Regions from separate parts of the Streptomyces sp. NBC_01077 genome, predicted to be linked through region 2. Evidence: riboswitches for the same ligand, from Rfam matches in the RefSeq annotation. Region 2 holds a riboswitch; the other holds the start of a gene.
The links. A riboswitch is a leader RNA that binds a small molecule or an ion and turns the genes downstream of it on or off. The one in region 2 is predicted to bind glycine.

Region 1 (7,224 bases), 4.5 Mb from region 2:
CCGCTGCGGGGCGGAGTCGCTCCCGAGCGCGCTTCCGAGACGACGTCCACGATCTCCATCTCGGGCCTGGAGGCCTACGACGCGGAGGTCACCGGTCAGACCCAGCTGCCCTCGCTCTCTCCCGAGGCGCAGGCCGCCGTCGAGGCACTGCCGTCCGGTTCCGCGCTCCTCGTGGTGCGTCGTGGGCCGAACTCGGGCAGCCGGTTCCTGCTCGACGGTGAGCTGACGACGGCCGGCCGTCACCCGCAGAGCGACATCTTCCTGGACGACTTCACGGTCTCCCGGCGCCATGTCGAGTTCCGGCGGGCCCAGGACGGCAGCTTCACCGTCTCCGACGTCGGCAGCCTCAACGGCACGTACGTCAACCGCGAGCCGATCGACTCGGTCGTTCTGTCCAACGGCGACGAGGTGCAGATCGGTAAGTACCGCCTGGTCTTCTACTCGAGCCGGCGGGGCGTGTAACGCCTCGGAGAAGCCTTCAGGGAAGGTCCATGCTGCGAACACCGACGGGCGGTGCCGGATCCGGCACCGCCACCGCGGGCGACCGGCTGGTCAGCATCGGCACGGTGCTGAACCAGCTGCGCGACGAATTTCCCGAAGTGACGATCTCCAAGATCCGGTTCCTGGAGGCCGAGGGGCTCGTGGAGCCCCGGCGTACGGCCTCCGGGTACCGGAAGTTCAGCCCGCAGGATGTCGAGCGGCTCGCTCAGATCCTGCGGATGCAGCGGGACCACTATCTTCCGCTGAAGGTCATCCGCGAGCACCTCGACGCCCTCGCCAGGGGAGAGCAGATCCAGCTCCCGACCCCCGGGCGCCGGCGGGACCTGCTCGAAGGCGCCTGGGACCAGGATCCCGAACTGCCCACCGCCACGCGGATCGGGCGGACCGAACTGCTGGCCGCGGCCGAGGTGACCGAGACCGAGCTCCTCGCGTGGGAGTCGTACGGTCTGATCTCCGAGACGGAGGGCGGCGGCTACGACCCCGAGACCGTGACCGTCGCACGGCTCGTCGCGGATCTGGGGCGATTCGGTCTCGAACCGCGGCACCTGCGGGCCGTCAAGGCTGCCGCGGACCGGGAGGCGGGGCTGATCGAGCAGGTCGTCGCGCCACTGCGCCGGCACCGTAATCCGCAGACCAGAGCACATGCGGAGGCCACCGCACAGGAGCTCGCCGCGCAGTCGGTGCGGCTGCACGCCGCGCTCGTACAGACCGCGCTGGGGATTCGGCTGCAGTGAGTCCGTGACGGGCTTTCGTGGCGGGCTCGGCGACGGCTTGGGAGGGCCCGACTATCCAAACCGGTCGGGCACGTCCTAGGGTTGCTGTGTGAACGAGCTCGACGTTGTGGGTGTCCGGGTGGAAATGCCCTCCAACCAGCCGATCGTGCTCCTGCGTGAAGTGGGAGGCGATCGGTACCTCCCCATCTGGATCGGACCGGGGGAGGCGACCGCGATCGCCTTCGCCCAGCAGGGGATGGCCCCTCCGCGGCCGCTGACGCACGACCTGTTCAAGGACGTGCTGGAAGCCGTGGGACAGGAACTCACCGAAGTCCGCATCACGGATCTGCGTGACGGGGTCTTCTACGCCGAGCTGGTCTTCGCCAGCGGCGTCGAGGTGAGCGCGCGGCCTTCGGACGCGATAGCCCTGGCCCTCCGGACCGGAACGCCGATCTACGGCAGTGACGGTGTGCTGGACGACGCCGGCATCGCGATTCCGGACGAGCAGGAGGACGAGGTGGAGAAGTTCCGCGAGTTCCTCGACCAGATCTCACCGGAGGATTTCGGGACCAACAGTCAGTGAGCCGAAGCGGCGCGGCCGCAGGCCGTTCGCGGGGTGCTGTCAGAGCATTCGAGTAGCCTTTCCCCGGCGAGAGAGACGGGAAACCACTCTCAGGGTGATTATCACTCGGCGTGCCGAGTGTGGCGATCGTTGACGCACCCCGAGTGACTGCCTACCTTCGTGTGGGCAGGTCAAGGACGGAGGGTCGGCGTGATGAGCAGCGCGGACGGTACGGCAGGGAGCTCGCTCGGACGCGTGTCCGGAGAGAGCGGTCCGTATCCGCTTCACGGGCGTGTGGGCGACTTCGGTGCGGACGCCGGTGCGGGGGCGGGTGCAGGACCGGGGGGCGTCTCCGGGGCGGCTCCGGGGGCGGCGGGCGAGGTGGTCGGCTACCGCGGCCCCACGGCCTGTGCGGCGGCCGGGATCACCTATCGCCAGTTGGACTACTGGGCGCGCACGGGGCTCGTGGAGCCTAGCGTGCGGCCCGCGTACGGGTCGGGGACCCAGCGGCTCTACAGCTTCCGCGACGTCGTCGTGCTGAAGATCGTCAAGCGTTTCCTCGACACCGGGGTGGCCCTGCAGAACATCCGGGCCGCGGTGCAGCACCTGCGCGCGCGGGGCTTCAGCGACCTGGAGCGGATGACGCTCATGAGCGACGGGGCCACGGTGTACGAGTGCTCCTCGCCTGACGAGGTCGTCGACCTGCTCCAGGGCGGTCAGGGTGTCTTCGGCATCGCCGTCGGCGTGGTCTGGCGGGACGTCGAGGCGGCGCTCTCGCAGCTGCACGGGGAGCGCGTCGACACGGGCGAGACGCTCGTGGGACACAACCCGGGGGACGAGCTGGCGCGACGGCGGCGGGACAAGGCGGTCTGAGGGCGGCGGTTCAGCAGCCCTCGGCTCCTGGGCCTGTGTGGTGCGGGGCGGCGTTGTCGTCAGTGGTGTTGTCAGTGGTGTGAGGCAGCATCGGACGTGTGAGAGCCGCGCCCACCATCCTGCATCTCGACATGGATGCCTTCTTCGCCGCCGCCGAGCAGGCGTCGAAGCCCAGCCTGCGCGGAAAGCCCGTGGTCGTCGGCGGTCTCGGTCCCCGGGGCGTGGTCGCCACCGCCTCGTACGAGGCGCGCCGCTTCGGAGTGCACTCGGCCATGCCCATGGGCCAGGCGCGGCGGCTCGCGCCGAACGCGGCCTACCTCGTCCCCCGCTTCTCCTTCTACCGCTCGATCAGCGAGCAGGTCATGGAGCTGCTCGGACGGCTCTCCCCGCTCGTGGAGCCGCTCAGCCTCGACGAGGCGTTCGTGGACCTGGAGGCCGGGGGCGTGGCCGACGACAGCGTGGGCGCGCGTGCGGCCGGTGAGCGGCTGCGGGTCGACATCCTGGCGACGACGGGACTCACGGGGTCCGTGGGGCTCGCCGGGTCCAAGATGATCGCGAAGATCGCCTCCGAGGAGGCCAAGCCCGACGGGCTCGTCCTGATCGAGCCCGGGACGGAGCGGGAGCTCCTCGGGCCGCGTTCGGTGCGGATCCTGCCCGGCGTGGGGCCGGCGACCGGGGAGCACCTGCGGCGGGCCGGGATGACTACCGTGTCCGACCTCGCGGAAGCGGGCGAGGACGAGCTCGTACGGCTCCTTGGGCGGGCGCACGGGGCCTCGCTGTACCGGATGGCCCAGGGGTACGACGATCGGCCCGTGGTGGCCGAGAGGGACGCCAAGTCGGTGTCGGTCGAGGACACCTTCGACGTGGACCTGCACGACCGGGTGCGGATCCGGGTCGAGGTGGAACGGCTCGCGGAGCGGTGCGTGGGGCGGCTGCGGGCGTCCGGGCACTCCGGGCGGACCATCGTCCTGAAGGTGCGGCGGTTCGACTTCTCGACGCTCACGCGGTCCGAGACGCTCCGGGGGCCCACGGATGATCCCGGTGTGGTGCGGGAGGCGGCGGCGCGGCTGCTCGAGGCGGTGGACACGACGGGCGGCGTGCGGTTGCTGGGGGTCGGGGTGAGCGGGCTCGCGGACTACACGCAGGAGGATCTGTTCGCTCAGGCGGAGGCGGGGGTCGCTGCCGCTTCGGTGGGTGACGTCGCCGCTGCTGAAGCCGTGGTCGCCGTCGAGCCTGCGGCCGCTGAGCCCGTGGAGCGGCACTGGGCGCCCGGGCACGACGTGCGGCACGCGGTGTACGGGGCCGGGTGGGTCCAGGGGAGCGGGGTCGGGCGCGTCACCGTGCGGTTCGAGGAGCCGGGGTCGGAACCGGGGCGGGTGAGGACGTTCGCGGTGGACGATCCCGAATTGGTGCCGGGGGAGGCGTTGCCGTTGGTGGGGCGGGGTTGAGTGCCGGTGCGGGTCTCCCGTGGGGGTGCGGCGGGGTTGGCGGGTGCGGGTTTCCCGTGGGGGTGCGGGTGGGTTGTGGTGCGCCCGGCCTGCGGCCGGGCTTGGGGTTCCCACCCGCACCACCCGTGCTGCTGAGAGGGCGGAGGTGCGGGTCTTCCCGTGGGGGTGGGGCGTCGGCGGGTGCGGGCGGGGCGGTGGCGCCCCGGCCCGGATTCCTCCTCGTGTCGCCCGTGTGGCTCCGCCCCGGCGCTACTGGCCTGCCAGGCGGCCGAAGTCTGTGTCCGGGGTGTCCGTGGGGGGTGGGGGGAGGGCGAGGCTGTAGTGGCGGTAGAGCTGGAGTTCCTGCTCAGGGGAGAGGTGGCGGCCCACGCCGAAGTCGGGGGCGTCCTTGATGAGGGCCCGCTCGTACGGGATGTGGAGTCCGTCCTCGACCAGCTCGCTCGGCTCCAGCGGGACGAAGGCGTCCCGGCTGAAGAGGCCGGTGCGGACCGCCGCCCATTCCGGTATGCCGGTCGCGTCGTCCAGGTACACCTCGTCCACGGTTCCGATCTTGTGTCCGTTCCGGTCGTACGCCTTGCGGCCGATCAGGCTGCGCGGATCGATATCGGTCTGCACGGTCCCTCCAACTGGTCGCAACTGCTCTACACCCCTACGAAAGTGCACAACTGGGATGTCGGCCACTTGAGCGATGGGAGCCGCAACCTCGCTGGTAGGCTGGCTGTGGCTGTCGACCCTGTGCGGGAGAGTCCCCCGGAGAAACCTTCCGGTGGGCGCCGAAGGAGCAAATCCTCCCCGGAATCTCTCAGGCCCCTGTACCGCGCGGACGAGGTCACTCTGGAAAGCAGAGCGGTGTCCGACGGCATGCGCTCTCACCGACGGTGAAAGCCGGCGTGCCGTGAGGCGTGCCGGTGAAACTCTCAGGTTGAGATGACAGAGGGGGAGGCCGTCCGGGTACCCGCGCCGTGGTGCCCCTCGCAGGTCGTGACGACCAGGAGGCCTCCGTACATGACCGCCAACCGCATTCCGCTCTCCGAACTCGAACAGGGCATCCCGTTCGAGCAGCGGCACATCGGGCCCGACGCCGAGGCGCGCGCCAAGATGCTCGCCCAGGTCGGCTACGGCTCCCTCGACGAGCTCACGGCCGCCGCGGTGCCGGACGTCATCAAGAACACCGAGGCCCTGGGCCTGCCGGCCGCGCGCACGGAGGCCGAGGTCCTGGCCGAGCTGCGTACGCTCGCCGACCGCAACCAGGTCCTCGCGCCCATGATCGGTCTCGGCTACTACGGGACCTTCACGCCGCCGGTGATCCTGCGGAACGTGATGGAGAATCCCGCCTGGTACACGGCGTACACGCCGTACCAGCCGGAGATCTCGCAGGGGCGTCTCGAGGCCCTGCTGAACTTCCAGACCGTCGTCGCCGACCTGACGGGGCTGCCGACCTCCGGGGCGTCCCTGCTCGACGAGGGCACCGCCGCCGCCGAGGCCATGGCGCTCTCCCGGCGCGTCGGCAAGGTCAAGAACGGCGTCTTCCTCATCGACGCCGACGCCCTGCCGCAGACGATCGCCGTCATCGAGACCCGCGCCGAGCCGACCGGTGTCGAGGTCGTCGTCGCGGACCTGAGCGCGGGCATTCCGGCCGAGATCGCCGAGCGCGGTGTCTTCGGCGTGCTCCTGCAGTACCCCGGCGCCTCCGGTGCCGTCCGCGACATCAAGCCGCTGATCGACGCCGCCCACGAGCTCGGCGCGATCGTCACCGTCGCCGCCGACCTGCTCGCGCTGACCCTGCTCACCTCGCCCGGCGAGCTGGGCGCGGACATCGCCGTCGGTACGACGCAGCGCTTCGGTGTTCCCATGGGCTTCGGCGGTCCCCACGCCGGTTACATGGCCGTCCAGGACAAGCACGCCCGCTCCCTGCCCGGCCGTCTGGTGGGCGTGTCCGTCGACGCCGACGGCAACCGCGCGTACCGCCTGGCCCTGCAGACCCGCGAGCAGCACATCCGCCGTGAGAAGGCCACCAGCAACATCTGTACCGCCCAGGTGCTGCTCGCGGTCATGGCCGGTATGTACGCCGTCTACCACGGCCCCGACGGCCTCAAGGGCATCGCGCAGCGCACCCACCGGTACGCCGCGATCCTCGCCGCCGGCCTCACCGCCGGGGGCGTGGAGCTCACCCAGGGTGCCTTCTTCGACACCCTCACCGCCCGTGTGCCCGGCAAGGCCGACGAGGTCGTGGCCGCCGCCCGCGAGGCCGGTGTGAACCTCTACCGCGTCGACGCCGACCACGTGTCGATGTCGTGCGACGAGACCACCGGGCGTGCCCAGCTCGCCGCCGTGTGGGGCGCCTTCGGTGTCACCGCCGACGTCGAGGCGCTGGACGCCGCCACCGAGGACACGCTGCCGGCCGGTCTGCTGCGCTCCGACGCGTACATGACCCACCCGGTCTTCCACGCGCACCGCTCCGAGACCTCGATGCTGCGCTACCTGCGCAAGCTCGCCGACCGCGACTACGCGCTCGACCGCGGCATGATCCCGCTCGGCTCCTGCACGATGAAGCTGAACGCGACGACCGAGATGGAGGCGGTGACCTGGCCCGAGTTCGGTCAGATGCACCCCTTCGCCCCGGTCGAGCAGGCGCAGGGCTACCTCACGCTCATCACCGAGCTGGAGGAGCGTCTCGCCGAGGTCACCGGCTACGACAAGGTGTCGATCCAGCCGAACGCCGGTTCGCAGGGCGAGCTGGCCGGTCTCCTCGCCGTCCGTGCCTACCACCGCGCCAACGGTGACGAGCAGCGCACCGTCTGCCTCATCCCGTCCTCCGCGCACGGCACCAACGCCGCCTCCGCGGTGATGGCCGGCATGAAGGTCGTCGTCGTGAAGACCGCCGACGACGGCGAGGTCGACGTCGCGGACCTGCGCGCCAAGATCGAGCAGTACCGCGACGAGCTGTCCGTGCTGATGATCACCTACCCGTCGACGCACGGCGTCTTCGAGGAGCACGTCGCCGACATCTGCGCCGAGGTGCACGAGGCCGGTGGCCAGGTGTACGTCGACGGTGCCAACCTGAACGCACTGGTCGGTCTGGCCAAGCCGGGGCACTTCGGCGGCGACGTCTCGCACCTGAACCTGC
Region 2 (7,224 bases):
GCCAGCCGCCGCGGCGCTTGGCCGCGAGATAGCCGAGCGGGATGCCGACGACGACGGCGATGATCATCGCGGCGACGCTGAGTTCCACGGTGGCCGGGAAGCGCAGGGCGAACTCGTCCCACACCGGCTGACCGGTCTGGACCGAGGTGCCGAGGTCCAGCTCGAAGATGCGCTTGAGGAAGCGTCCGTACTGCACCCAGACCGGCTGGTCGAGTCCCAGGATCCGGTTGATGCGCGCCACATCGGCTTCGGTCGCCCGCTCGCCCAGGATCGCTGAGGCGGGTCCGCCGGGCAGTCGGTTCAGCCACAGGAAGAGCAGAACCGACAGGCCGAGCAGGGTGGGTATGAGCTGTAGCAGTCTTCGTACGACGAGTCGCAGCACCCCGCGTGCCCCTTTCTTACGTATGCGTGAGAAGCGGGTCCGCCCGGCCACGGAGGTGTGGCCGGGCGGACCCCGCTCGATGTGCGATTACTTGAAGGAGACCTCGGCGAAGTTCTCCTGCGTCAGCGGGGAGACCTTCGGCGGGTTGACGTTCTTGCCGAACGCGATGGCCGGCGGCGAGGAGGAGATCGGGAGACCCGGCAGGTAGTCCATGATCATCTCGTTGGCCTTCTTGTAGGCGTCGACCCGCTTGGCCGGGTCGGCGATCTTCGAGGCGCCGTTCACCGCGTCGAAGACCTTGGCCTCCTTGAAGCCCCACTGCTTGTCGTACCCGGCGAACCAGGTGCCGATGAAGTTGAAGCCGTCGTTGAAGTCACCGGTCCAGCCGAGCATGTGCAGGTCGCACGAGCCGGCCTCGGTGGCGTCCAGGTAGTCCGGGGCCCACTTCATGGCCTTCGGGGTGACCGTGATGCCGGCCTTCTCCAGGTCGGCCTTCATCAGCTCGAACATGTCCTGCGGGGCAGGCATGTACGGGCGGGTCACCTCGGTCGGGTAGCAGAACTCGACCTTGAGGGCGGACTCGCCGGCGCTCTTGAGGAGCTCCTTGGACTTGGCGGTGTCGAACGCGTACGTCTTCACCTTGTCCGAGTAGCCGGCGACGGTGTCGGGCATGAACTGCGTGGCCACCTTGCCGCCCTCGGGCAGCTGGGTCTTCACGATGTTCTCGCGGTCGATGGCGTGCGCGATGGCCTGCCGGACCGCGGGCTTCTTCAGCGCCGGGTTCTTCTCCTGGCTCATGCCGACGTAGAAGAGGTTGAAGACGTCACGGGTCGGGACGGCGTAGCCCTCCTTCTCCAGCGTCTTCACGTCCGCGGGCGCCACCAGGTCGTAGCCGTCGATGTCACCGGCCTGCAGGGCCTGGCGACGGCCTTCCACGGTGTCGATCGTGCGGAAGACCAGGTTCTTGACCTTGGCCTTCTCGCCCCAGTATCCGTCGAAGCGCTCGAGGGAGACTTCCTTGTTGCCCTTGTTCCACTTCGTGATCTTGTACGGGCCGGTGCCGGCGACCGTGCCGGCCTCCTGGCTGTACTTGGGGTACGTGATGGCGTCGCCCTTGGCGGACGCGTCCTGCTTCTCGTACTCCTTGAGCGCCTTCGGCGAGTGGATCGCCAGCGCCTGGAGCGAGAAGCCGCCCGGCAGCTGCGCGGAGGGCTCGTTGACCTCGATGACGGCGGTCTTGTCGTCCTTCGCGGTGCAGGACTTGTAGTTCGCCTTCGGCGCTTCCTTGTCCTCGTTCTTCGCGAAGCCGCCCATGATGGACTGCCAGTAGTACGAGACGGCGCTGGACTGGTAGGTGCCCTTCCAGTTGAACCAGTGGTCGTAGTTCGCACAGACGGCGGCGGCGTTGAACGCCTCGCCGTCGTGGAACTTGACGCCCTGGCGCAGGTTGAAGGTCCACACCGTGCCGGCCGGGTTGCTCGACCAGGTCTCGGCGAGGCCGCCGACGAGCTTGCTGCCGCCGGACTCGTGCTCGAGGAGCGCCTCGAAGGCCTGGCGGGTCACCCGGAAGGTCTCGCCGTCGCTGGCGAGAGCGGGGTCCAGGGAACCCGGGTCACCGGCACCCGCGAACACGAACGTGTCCTTCGCGCCGGCCTTGTCACCGTCCTTGCCGCGCTCGCTGGAGCAACCCGTGACGACCAGGGTGACGGCTGCCGCCACCGTGATCGCCCGGACCGTACGGGACTTGGTTATGCGCATGGGCCCACCCCGGGTTCACCGACTGAGAGGTTTTGACCGGCCGAACACTACAGACGGGCATCCAGCTGGAAAACAGTCCGGATAACGGTGATACCTAGTCGAGACCCGGACACTCGCCAAACCGGTCAGATCCCGGACAAGTGCGCCGACGGTTTTAACACCGTTGACATCTGGGCGAGTTCGCCGCACGTCTCTCGGCCGTTTGATCGATCAGACGGCGGTGGGATTCGATCGCCGGTTCGGGGGCCGGGGCGGTCCCCCCGGTCAGCGGTGCTGCGGCGGGTAGCCGTACCCGGGGACGGCCGCCGCGCCGCCGGCGTGTGCCTCGCGGTCGTAGAAGGGGCGTCCGTTCGCCCGCAGCCAGAGGGCCACCGGGTCGTACGCGTCGGAGAGGGCGACGGTCGAGACGGGCAGCCCCTCGGGTACGGCTCCGATGGACTGGCGCATCATCGCCCGGACCGTGTCGACGGCCGCGGGCGAGGTGTCGTACAGATCGAGACCGATGGCGAGGTACGGGGAGCCGAGCGCGGGCTGCACCCAGCCGCGGCGCAGCGCCCGGACGGCCGGGGTGCGGTGCGCGTTCTGCGTGAGCAGGGCGTAGAACTGCGGGAGCTCCAGGGTGGGCTCGGTGACCCGCAGCGGCCCGGCGGGCATCCGGTCGAGGCCGGTGGCGATCCGGCGCAGGTCGGCCCAGGGGATGCCGACGCCACCGCCGGGGGCGTGCGGATTGAGCCAGACGCCCCAGCGGTCGGGGTAGAGGGCGCGGGCGATCTCCCGGCCGGTGACGAGCTCGTGGGCGCGGTGCCAGCCGGAGGCGGCGAGTTCCTGGGCGGAGGTGACGCAGGGCGCGTAGCCGAAGCCGTCGACCTCCATGTTCCCGTACTGCGCGTCGGACGAGCCGGGTGATCCGTGCCAGAGCAGCATCCAGAGCTCGCCGTCGGCGAGGGCGTGCAGCAGCTGCTCGTACGCGTCGTAGCGTCCGGGTGCCACCTGGCGCAGCATGTGCTCGACCTGTCCGGTCGCAGCGGTGCCTGACGCGCTCACCCTGTGTCCCGCCCCTCTTCCGTCACCACGTCTGTTCCGACGTCTGTACTGCCGACAGCTGTCCTGCCGAGGTCTGTCCTGCTGTCGAGAAGTTCAGCTTAAACAGGCCGTCCGTCACACGGCGGCGCGCTGGTAGAAGGGGCGCACCCGCTCCAGCATCCAGTCGCCGACCGGGTCCTGTGCCATGTCGAGCAGGATGAGGTTGACCGGCCAGGCGCACTCGACGCGGCCGAGGGCGCGGCCGAGGGCGTCCAGGGGCGCGTTGCGGTCGACCCCGTCCCAGGCGGCGAGCTGGACGCCGACGAAGAGGGCGGGTTCGGTGCCCTCGACGCTGGCGAGGGCGCGACGGGCGGTGGTGACGACGCCGGTGGCCTCGAACTCGGCGGAGGCGGCGGCGAGGAAGTCGACGGGGTCGTCCTGCCAGTCGGGCTCGAAGAGGCGGACGCGGCCGCCGGTGGCGGGGCCGTCGAGCGGGGTGCGGCCGACGCGGCAGAGCTCGGCGACGGCCGGCGGGGGCAGCGGGACGCCGACGATGCCGCCGGGGTTCACGGCGATGCCGAGCTGCGGGGGCAGGCCGCGGGCGAAGTCGCGGGCCGGGGCGACGGTGAACGACATGTGGCTGCCGACACAGGCGAGGAACTGCTCCTCGGAGCTGAAGACGGGGACGTACGCAGCGCCGTCGATCTCCATGGTGGCGAGGTCGAGGTCGGCGCTGTCGGGTCCGCCGCCGTTGGGCAGGGGCACCCAGACCGGGCTGCGGCCGAGCACCTCGACCAGGCGGGCGCCCGCCGAGGGGTTGCCGAGTGAGGCGGCAAGGACCTCTTCGAGCTCATTGCCCGGCCACGTCACGTCCACGGTCCCGTTTCCCCTTCTCGCACGGCCTGCCGCACCGGCCGCCCGGCAGCACCCTAACGCCGCCCCGGCACCGCCGTGGCCAAAAGAAAGGGTACGAGCGCCGGGCGGGGCGCCCCCGGGGGGAGGTGCCCGCCTCAGGCGGCCTCGCGGAAGCCGATCTTCCGCAGGGTGTCCGCCGCGTCCCGGTCGAGCAGGGTCACGGAGGCGCAGCCGTGCGGCAGGCGGCCGGCCTCGGCGGCCGCGACGAGCCGGGAGACGGCCCGCCGGTGCCGCGCGAAGGCGTAGGAGGAGACGCCGCGGCCGCGGGCCCGCTGGCCCTCGCGGGCGGTGTCCGGGGCGACGTCGAGGAGGACCAGGTGCAGGCCCCGGCCGCGACGGCGGGCCTCGCGGGCGAGCCAGCCCCGCACCCAGGACTGGGTGCCGCAGTCGTGCACGATCACTCCGGCGCCGGAGCGCAGGGCGCGGCGCAGCCCCGCGTAGTGCGCGAGCCGGACCAGCGGGCGGTAGACGGCGTACGGCAGGAGGCGGGGCATCCGGGCCTCCCAGTGCTCACGGGTGTCCTGCGAGTCGATGCCGGTGCCGTCGGCGGCGCGCTGCATGAGGGTGGACTTGCCGCTGCCGGGCAGGCCGGAGACGACGACCAGGTCGCCGGCCGCGAAGGTGAGGGCGCGGGGCCCCCGGCCGCCGCGCTCGCGGAGGTCGCGCAGGAGCCGGCCGCGGCCCCGGGTCCTGGCGCGGGCTCGCTGGGACGGTATGCCGGTACTCGGCGCGTATGCGCCGGTGTGCTGGAACCTCATCGCTTCTCCCCCTGCCCGGGCCTGGGAAGACCCTTGCCCACAAAGTGTAAAGAAGCGGTAATGGGACACAAGCGATGTGCCCCGCCGACCTCGCGTGCAATGATGTGCGCGCCAGGCGCGCACAGTCGCCACACAATCGCATACCGGCCGCTCGAATCCGCGCGGGAGAGTTCCGGACCGCCAGTCGTGTCCGGACGCCGAAGGAGCAAGACCCTCCCTTGAATCTCTCAGGCCCCGTACCGCGTGGATGAGGCAGATCTGAAAAGCGGGACACCCTGCTGTGTCCCCACCCAAGGTGCAAACCGAGGATGCCCTCGGTGAACCTCTCAGGTTCCATGACAGATGGGGAGGACGTCCTCGCCCGTCATGTGTTTCGTCACCGAACCGCCCTTGGGATCCGGGAGCCACCCCATGAGTACTGCCCCCCGTCTGACCGCCCTCGATGCGCTGCATCGTTCGCTGGGCGCGACCATGACCGACTTCGCGGGCTGGGACATGCCGCTGCGCTACGCCAGCGAGCGGGACGAGCACATCGCCGTCCGCACCAAGGCCGGCCTCTTCGACCTCTCCCACATGGGCGAGATCACCGTCACCGGCCCGCAGGCGGTCGAGCTCCTCGACCACGCCCTCGTCGGCAACATCTCCACGGTGGGCGTGGGCCGCGCCCGCTACACGATGATCTGCCAGGAGGACGGCGGGATCCTCGACGACCTGATCGTCTACCGCCTCGGCGAGACCGAGTACATGGTCGTCGCCAACGCCTCCAACGCGCAGATCGTCCTGGACGCGCTCGTGGCCCGCTCCGGCGGCTTCGACGCCGAGGTCCGCGACGACCGTGACGCGTACGCCCTGATCGCGGTCCAGGGCCCGGAGTCCCCCGGCATCCTGAAGTCGCTCACCGACGCCGACCTGGACGGCCTGAAGTACTACGCCGGCCTGCCCGGCACGGTCGCGGGTGTGCCGGCGCTGATCGCCCGTACCGGCTACACCGGCGAGGACGGCTTCGAGCTGTTCCTGAAGCCCGAGCACGCCGAGGGCGTGTGGAAGGCGCTGACCGAGGCGGGCGCCCCGGTCGGTCTGATCCCCTGCGGCCTGTCCTGCCGTGACACGCTCCGCCTGGAGGCGGGCATGCCGCTGTACGGCCACGAGCTGACCACCGCGCTCACCCCCTTCGACGCCGGTCTCGGCCGGGTCGTCAAGTTCGAGAAGACGACCAACGAGGGCCGCTTCGTCGGCCGTGAGGCGCTCGAGAAGGCCGCCGAGCGCGCCGAGACCGCCCCGCCGCGCAAGCTCGTCGGCCTGATCGCCGAGGGCCGCCGGGTCCCGCGCGCCGGCTTCTCCGTCGTCAAGGACGGCGAGGTCATCGGCGAGGTGACCTCCGGCGCCCCGTCCCCGACCCTCGGAAAGCCGATCGCGATCGCGTACGTGGACGCGGCGCACGCCACGCCCGGTACCGAGGGTGTAGGTGTGGACATCCGCGGCACCCACGAGCCGTACGAGGTCGTGGCGCTGCCGTTCTACAAGCGCCAGAAGTGACGCAGTCGTCTCATCCCGGGTCTCATCCCGCGAGACCCACGTTCATCAGTACTCCCCCGATCCAGGAGAATCAGGCCATGAGCAACCCCCAGCAGCTGCGCTACACCAAGGAGCACGAGTGGCTGTCGGACGCCGAGGGCGGCGTCGCGACCGTCGGCATCACGGAGTTCGCCGCCAACGCGCTCGGTGACGTCGTCTACGCCCAGCTCCCCGAGGTCGGCTCCACGGTCACCGCGGGCGAGACCTGCGGCGAGCTGGAGTCGACGAAGTCCGTCAGCGACCTGTACTCCCCCGTGACGGGTGAGGTCGTCGACGCCAACCAGGACGTGGTGGACGACCCGTCGCTGGTGAACACGGCTCCGTTCGAGGGTGGCTGGCTGTTCAAGGTGCGCGTCGCGGGTGAGCCGGACGAGCTGCTCACCGCCGACGAGTACACCGCGTTCTCCGCCGGGAACTGAGACCGGACCCGAGACCCCTTAGGGATCGATTCATGTCGCTTCTGAACACTCCCCTCCACGAGCTGGACCCGGACGTCGCCGCCGCCGTCGACGCCGAGCTCCGCCGCCAGCAGTCCACCCTCGAGATGATCGCCTCGGAGAACTTCGCTCCCGTCGCCGTCATGGAGGCGCAGGGCTCCGTCCTCACCAACAAGTACGCCGAGGGCTACCCGGGCCGCCGCTACTACGGTGGCTGCGAGCACGTCGACGTCGCCGAGCAGATCGCGATCGACCGGATCAAGGACCTGTTCGGCGCCGAGTACGCCAACGTCCAGCCGCACTCCGGCGCCTCCGCGAACCAGGCCGCCCTCTTCGCGATCGCCCAGCCCGGCGACACGATCCTGGGTCTGGACCT

Region 1: linked by a shared signal. The riboswitch ahead of gcvP (aminomethyl-transferring glycine dehydrogenase) and the one ahead of gcvT (glycine cleavage system aminomethyltransferase GcvT) in region 2 are both predicted to bind glycine.

The regions. Positions count from the first base shown of each region.
Region 1 is NZ_CP108669.1:2,143,507-2,150,730, reverse strand. Features, by position in the region: gene OG462_RS09570 (FHA domain-containing protein) at 1-462, shown strand, start outside; gene OG462_RS09565 (MerR family transcriptional regulator) at 492-1,235, shown strand; gene OG462_RS09560 (bifunctional nuclease family protein) at 1,324-1,797, shown strand; gene OG462_RS09555 (MerR family transcriptional regulator) at 1,990-2,649, shown strand; gene OG462_RS09550 (DNA polymerase IV) at 2,748-4,097, shown strand; gene OG462_RS09545 (PRC-barrel domain-containing protein) at 4,347-4,712, opposite strand; glycine riboswitch at 4,826-4,925, shown strand; gene gcvP (aminomethyl-transferring glycine dehydrogenase) at 5,103-7,224, shown strand, end outside.
Region 2 is NZ_CP108669.1:6,650,556-6,657,779, reverse strand. Features, by position in the region: gene OG462_RS30275 (ABC transporter permease) at 1-382, opposite strand, end outside; gene OG462_RS30270 (ABC transporter substrate-binding protein) at 470-2,140, opposite strand; gene OG462_RS30265 (enhanced serine sensitivity protein SseB C-terminal domain-containing protein) at 2,405-3,184, opposite strand; gene OG462_RS30260 (enhanced serine sensitivity protein SseB) at 3,299-4,039, opposite strand; gene OG462_RS30255 (AAA family ATPase) at 4,174-4,836, opposite strand; glycine riboswitch at 4,989-5,088, shown strand; gene gcvT (glycine cleavage system aminomethyltransferase GcvT) at 5,248-6,372, shown strand; gene gcvH (glycine cleavage system protein GcvH) at 6,450-6,830, shown strand; gene glyA (serine hydroxymethyltransferase) at 6,863-7,224, shown strand, end outside.